2 regions of the Paenibacillus sp. FSL H8-0317 genome follow, and region 1 is predicted to be linked to the other one. Evidence: predicted binding sites of a transcription regulator. Region 1 holds the regulator's gene; the other holds the start of a gene.
The links. Region 1 encodes Rex, which represses fermentation and respiration genes when NADH is low (regulators of the CRP and FNR family bind a similar motif). Its sites were predicted from a motif close to TTGTGAAATATTTCACAA; they were not measured.

Region 1 (3,423 bases):
GCGATAGTGGTTATGCGTACCGTCTTTATAATACACTTGCCACACATATATTCCATTCACAACTCCGGGCATGATTCGCTTAATCTCACCGGCAGGAACTTCAGAACTGAAGCGATTGCGGATCTGCGCTTCGGACATGCCATTCTGCAGCAGCTCACTGTGTACAGCGTTTGCACCCTTAGCCGGTTGATTGTTTGCATCGAATTTAACCCAGACCATAACATCCTGGTTATCCTTATTTTTGCCGATCAGGGTCCAGTAGATATTGTCAGAGCCTTCTTTGTCTCCCCAGATGTACTTGCGCAATTCATCATAGGATGTAATGCCCAGTTGCTTCTGTGCTGCCTCTATAGCGAGCGCTTCTTCCTTGCGCTGGTCCTGCGTGACATAGACGTAATAACGCTGAAGTCCAAACAGAATCAGAACCAGTGCAAGTAGCGAAATCCATATCCACTTCTTTTTTTTCTTCAAAAGCCGAACTTCCTTTCCCTATGATGCTGTCCTGCAATTAACGAGCAAGCAGACCATCAAATGCCAATTGAGACTCACGCAAAATACGTTCTTCATCCAGCGTCAGACATTCGCCATGTTTCACCACTTGTTTTCCATCCACCCATACGTGCTCAACATCTTTGGCAGAAGCCGAGTAGATCGTATGTGAGATCAGGTCTGTATGTGGATAGAAATGTGCCTGTTCAATATCAAGGGCGATAAAATCAGCCTTCATGCCGACCTGAAGCGCTCCGGTATTGTTCAAGAAGATGGATTTGGCACCATATGACGTTCCGAGTAGTAACGCTTCGCCTGCCGGTACTGCCGTCGGGTCACCAGATACACCTTTGTGGATCAATGCAGCCAGTCTCATTTCCTCGAACATATCCAGGTTGTTGTTGCTTGCTGGTCCGTCTGTTCCGAGTGACACGGTAACTCCTGCTTTCAGCAATGCAGGTACCCCCGCAACTCCGGAAGCAAGTTTCAGGTTACTTCCCGGGTTATGGGATACAGCCACATCATGACGGGCCAGAATTTCAATCTCTTCATCATTCAGATGCACCGCATGTGCAACCAGGGATGGACGGGAGAAAAAGCCCAGTTTCTCCAGATGTGCCACAGGACGCAGTCCATAATCAGCCACGTTCTGCTCCACTTCACGAAGCGTTTCAGACATATGTGTATGGAGAGGAAGGTTTAGGTCATTCGCTACCTGTACAAGCTTCTCTATGTAGTCAGGAGGGCATGTATATGGGGCATGTGGCGAGATTACGGTTGTAATACGACCATCTGCCTGTCCATTCCACTCACGTGCAAACGCTGCCGACTCCTCCAGCTTCCGCAGTTGCTCTTCTTCCGAGCACAGCCCGATTACACCACGTGCCAGTGCTGCTCTAACGCCGGATTGCTCCACAACTTTGGCCACTTGATCCATGTGATCGTACATGTCCAGGAAAGCCGTAGTTCCGCCTTTCAACATTTCAAGCACCGATAGCGAGGTTCCCCAATATACATCTTCTGAAGTCATTTTCGCTTCCATCGGCCACATTTTTTCCTGCAACCATACTTGCAATGCAAGATCGTCTCCGTGCCCTCTGAGCAACGACATCGCTGCATGACCATGCGTATTGATCAGACCCGGCAGGAAGAACAGTCCTTTTCCATCTACCTTGGTACTATTTTTGTCTTCATCCGGCAATGTCTCACCAATATGCACAATCTTGTCATTCTCAACAACCATGTATCCTTGGACCACGTTCCATGTTGTGCCGCCTTCATTAACGGCAAATTTGCCGTTGTGGATTACCCATCTATTTGTTGTCATCTTCCTCGTCGTCCTTTCCAGTCTCCAAGTAATAGGCCAAACTAAGCAGATCCGTTGTAAAGTCAGCATGGTGAATGCGGATATGCGGCGGTGTTTTTAGAATTGTTGGTGCAAAATTAAGGATCGCTTCGATTCCGGATTCAATAAGCTGATCGGCTACATTTTGGGCTTCCGTATCCGGAACCGTGATAATTCCGATGCGGATGTTATCCGTTTTAACCGCTTCCGTCAATTCATCCATTGGTTTTACCGTCAAACTGTTGATTTGACTACCAATCTTCGGTCCATATGCATCAAATACAGCAACAATCTTCATGTTGTCTTTCAGATATGCGTTGTAGTTGGACAAGGCTTGACCTAGATTACCCGCGCCTACCAGAGCTACATTAATTTGCTGATCGATCTTGAGAATGTGACGAATTTTCTCGATCAAATAGGATACATCATACCCGATCCCTTTACGACCAAAATCACCGAAGTAAGCCAGGTCTTTACGAATTTGGGCCGGATTCAGATCCAGCCTCTGTCCAAGCTCTTGAGAAGAAACAGTAGCCACCTCACGCTGATGCAACTCGTTCAAATAACGCAAGTATACAGGCAGACGTCGTACCACCGCTTCCGAAATTTTATCCGATTTCATTCTTGCTCCCCCTTACCAAGGCCACGATAAAATAATAGATGAAAAGATGAGCATTCTGTATAAACTCAAAGATAAACGTGACATTTTATACAGAATGCTCCTTGTAATTTAGGTTATAAGTTCTTGCGTGCAACTGCTTAAATCGGATACGGGAATATCTAATAAAGTTTAACGCCAAACAATAGTGTCATGCAATGATGTAACGAACAAAACAACCATTATTTTTGTTCATTAGCAGGTTTTTCCAACCACTCGGTAATTCGTGGAACCATCTGCTCCGTGAGCATGTGTTCCATTTTGGGACCAGGTAATGAATATAAAAAGAATTTACCATAGTACGCTTCAATCACCCGTGTATCATAAACAATGACAATTCCTCTGTCCTTCGCTGTACGCACCAACCGGCCAAATCCCTGTTTGAAACGAATGACCGCTTGCGGCACGGACAGTTTCATGAACGGATTTTTCTTCTGTTCCTGAAGCAGCTCACTCTTGGCTTCCACCAACGGATGATTCGGTGGCTGGAAAGGCAGTCGAACAATAGCGAGACAGGTTAGGGCCTCTCCCGGGATATCTACACCCTCCCAGAAGCTGCTTGTGCCCAAAAGTACCGTTGCTTTGGCATCTTGGAACCTGCGAGTCAATTTGGAACGACTTCCACTGTCAACGCCTTGCCCAAGTAACGAGATGTCGTTACCAGAAAGAGCTTCTTTCAGCGGATCATAGACCTGTCGCAGCATCTTGTATGAAGTAAACAGAACCATCATGCGTCCACGCGTGGCAATTGCCGTCTCTGCGAGGGATTGCACCAGCATATTAACAAAGTGCGCATCACCCACACTTCCCTTCACACTCGGGAAATCACGCGGAATCACCAGAAGTGCCTGATCGCGATAGTTGAAAGGTGAAGGCAGCATCGACGTTAACAGCCGATTATTCTCGGAAGCTTCCTGCAAGCCAAGCTGTT
Region 2 (3,423 bases), 2.4 Mb from region 1:
CCGGGCCAGCGCATCTTCATCCTCCAATGCTGTCTCAAGGAAATGTCGGACTGCCCCGTGTCTTTCCCCTCGCAGAGCCAGCGCGCTGCCGGATAATTGCTGATAATCCCGGCGACTGGCATCATCCTGAATATCGACTGCATGCACCAGAGCCAGTGCCTCTTCCACACGTCCAGTCTCCTGGTAGATGCGGAATTTCCAATGTCTCGCGGTTTCTCCGCCAAGTTCGTCCAGGATACGCAGAGCATTTCCGTAATCATCGTTCATGCGCAGTAGTTCCGCTCGTACAAGTTGATCTTCTCCCGCCTCAAGCCAGCGACATAACTGTTCATAATGATGGCGTTCCTGTTCGTCGGCTGCACTGATTCCATACACCCGCAGGGCGTCCTCCAACTTGCCGGACCGGGCATGAATGGCAGACAGGAATCGATAGTGGGAGACTACACAGTCACTGCGACCATTCAAGACCGCATGGGAGAATGCCTCTTGAAGTGAATTGATAGCCCGAGAATCTTCAAGCAAGTACTCATAGGCTGCCAGCAAAAAGGATATCGTCTCATGTGCACCTGCTTTGGCACGAAGCTGGCGGTAGAAGTCGGCACGTACACTGCATTGAAGCAAGGTGACGCTATCCGGAGTGCCTGACAGGATCTGCCGCAGCGCATGCAAGAAGAGCAGTTCGTAGTCCCGGAGAGGGACTTCGAGATCATCCTTTTGCATCGTCCCCGCAGGTGCAGAGTCTTCGCCGCCCAGCCAGATGGCACGTACGCCTTGGAATAACAGCTTCATATAACGTGTTTCGGAGGATGTGCCTACCAGATCGGCGATGCCGACCAGTTTGGAAATACTGCTCTCCCATAGCGGAGATTCTGCTTCGTTTCTAGCAGGCTCAGGGAGCAGGGCAATACATAGCTCAGGCTCCAGCGAAGCCGTAGCCATTAGCCAGTAGGGATGGGCGACTACGGCTACGGTGCGAGGTTCGAGCAATAGCTGCTCGGCTTCAGGGAGGGAGATGACGGTAATGACCGGAGGTACATCTTCTGATTGCGTCAGGCTGCTGACATAGTAGACCTCTCCTTCGATCGACAGCAATGCAGCAATATCGGGGTAGGGAAAGGATGACCAGCCTCCTTTGCAAGGGAAGAGAACATATCGGACAGGGGACTGTGTTGTACTGGCCTTATCCAGGCTGACTTCGGAGTCTTCACCTGGTAATGGCGCAGGTTTTTCCATGAATAGTTCACCTCACCTTGACTGTAATATGGTGCGTCATTCACTCTGCATGTACTTCATGCTTTCACTTCATATGTAAAGCCCTCACGGTACTTCGCATGATATGCCTGAGACTAACATATGGGCATTCCGTCCCAAACATGAGTATCTTCCATGAATAGATGCAGTTGGCAAGCTGTGATAATAGGCTGGATTTTATCTTTTATGTGACCAGGATCACTTTTTTTTGCGCTAGAGACGAAGATTGTGATAATTCTCACATGTATAAAATAGGTAATCTGGCACAATACGTTCATCAACGTATTTGGCGGACAGACAGCGAAGGTGCAGCTTCAATGCCAAATACGCATACTGCGAAGTGAACAGAAAGAAGGGGTAACGGTATGGATCCGATTATGTTATCGCGTATCCAATATGCACTTACAACGATTTTCCATTTCTTTTTTGTGCCGCTATCCATCGGTCTTGTACTGTTGGTTGCGATCATGGAGACGTTGTACGTTGTTAAGGGTAAGGAGATCTACAAAACGATGGCCAAGTTCTGGGGCAAGCTGTTCCTGATTAACTTTGCTGTCGGGGTAGTCACAGGTATTTTGCAAGAGTTCCAGTTTGGTATGAACTGGTCCGAGTACTCCCGATTTGTCGGGGACGTATTCGGTGCGCCACTGGCTATTGAAGCGCTACTGGCGTTTTTTATGGAGTCTACATTTATTGGATTATGGATATTTGGATGGGATCGTTTGTCCAAAAAAGTGCATCTGGCCTGCATCTGGCTGGTGTTTGTCGGCACATTCCTGTCCGCGCTGTGGATTCTGGCAGCCAATTCATTTATGCAACATCCTGTTGGGTTTGAGATTAACAACGGCCGAGCCGAGATGAATGATTTCTTTGCACTTATCACGAATGGTCAGCTTCTTGTCGAGTTCCCACATACAATCTTTGGGGCATTGATGACAGGGGCCTTCGTCGTAACCGGGATCAGTGCCTACAAATTGATGAAAAAGCAGGATGTGGAGATCTTCCGCAAATCGTTTAATATTGCGATCATTATCTCTCTTGTTTCTTCATTCGGCGTCGCATTCTCGGGTCACTTCCAGGCGCAATATCTGGTGGAGACACAGCCGATGAAGATGGCAGCGAGTGAGGGCACATGGACAACGACAGAAGATCCGGCCCCATGGACGGTGGTCGCTTTTATTGATCCGGATAAACAGGAGAACACGGGTGAGATCAAAATCCCTGGATTGCTCAGTTACCTGTCTTACAGCAAGTTCTCCGGTAGTGTCAAAGGCATGAAGGAGCTCCAGGCCGAGTATGAGCAGACGTATGGACCGGGGGACTACATCCCGCCGGTACGTACAACATTTTGGAGTTTCCGCATCATGATCGCTGCGGGTGGTTTGATGATTGTGCTGGCTCTGTACGGTACGTTTCTGGCTATGCGCAAGAAGCTGGAGGTCGCTGGAAATTGCTTTATGCGTCTGATGGTATTTGCCATATCTTTGCCGTTTATCGCCAATACGTCAGGTTGGATCATGACCGAGGTTGGAAGACAGCCATGGACGGTATTTGGTTATATGACTACCGAAGCCGGGGTCTCGCCGAACGTATCCGCAGGAATGATCCTGTTCTCGACCATCGCTTTTACCGCTGCGTATACGGTTCTCGGAATCGTGATGGTATACCTGTTCGTACGTGAGATCAAAGCAGGACCGTTTGCGGTCGAGAAGCCGGAAGATCACGATGAATCGGCCGATCCGTTCGGCGTGGATGGAGGTTATTCCGTTGTCACTAAGTGAGTTGTGGTTTTTGCTGATTGCCGTATTGTTTGTCGGTTTCTTCTTTTTGGAAGGTTTTGATTTTGGTGTGGGGATGTCTACAGGCATTATTGCCAAAACAGACCGCGAACGCCGGACCCTGATCAACTCGATCGGTCCGTTCTGGGATGGTAATGAAGTATGGCTGATTACAGCAGGGGGCGCGATGTTTGCTGCCTTCCCGCATTGGTATGCGACGTTGTTCAGTGGTTTTTACCTGCCACTTGTGGTGGTGTTGCTGGCCCTGATTGGCCGCGGTGTTGCCTTCGAATTCCGCAGTAAAATGAAACAGCAGCGCTGGCGCAGAACGTGGGACATCATCATTGTGGTCTCCAGCGCGCTCTTGCCTTTCCTGTTCGGAGTGGTCTTTGCC

Region 2: the regulator Rex is predicted to act here: its motif matches at 1,478-1,495, upstream of MHB43_RS30730 (cytochrome ubiquinol oxidase subunit I).

Annotation. Positions count from the first base shown of each region.
Region 1 is NZ_CP150294.1:4,527,552-4,530,974, forward strand. It holds gene MHB43_RS20040 (DUF5590 domain-containing protein) at 1-471, opposite strand, end outside; gene MHB43_RS20045 (amidohydrolase) at 509-1,816, opposite strand; gene MHB43_RS20050 (redox-sensing transcriptional repressor Rex) at 1,803-2,456, opposite strand; gene dinG (ATP-dependent DNA helicase DinG) at 2,675-3,423, opposite strand, start outside.
Region 2 is NZ_CP150294.1:6,901,750-6,905,172, reverse strand. It holds gene MHB43_RS30735 (tetratricopeptide repeat protein) at 1-1,233, opposite strand, end outside; gene MHB43_RS30730 (cytochrome ubiquinol oxidase subunit I) at 1,617-3,032, shown strand; gene cydB (cytochrome d ubiquinol oxidase subunit II) at 2,977-3,423, shown strand, end outside.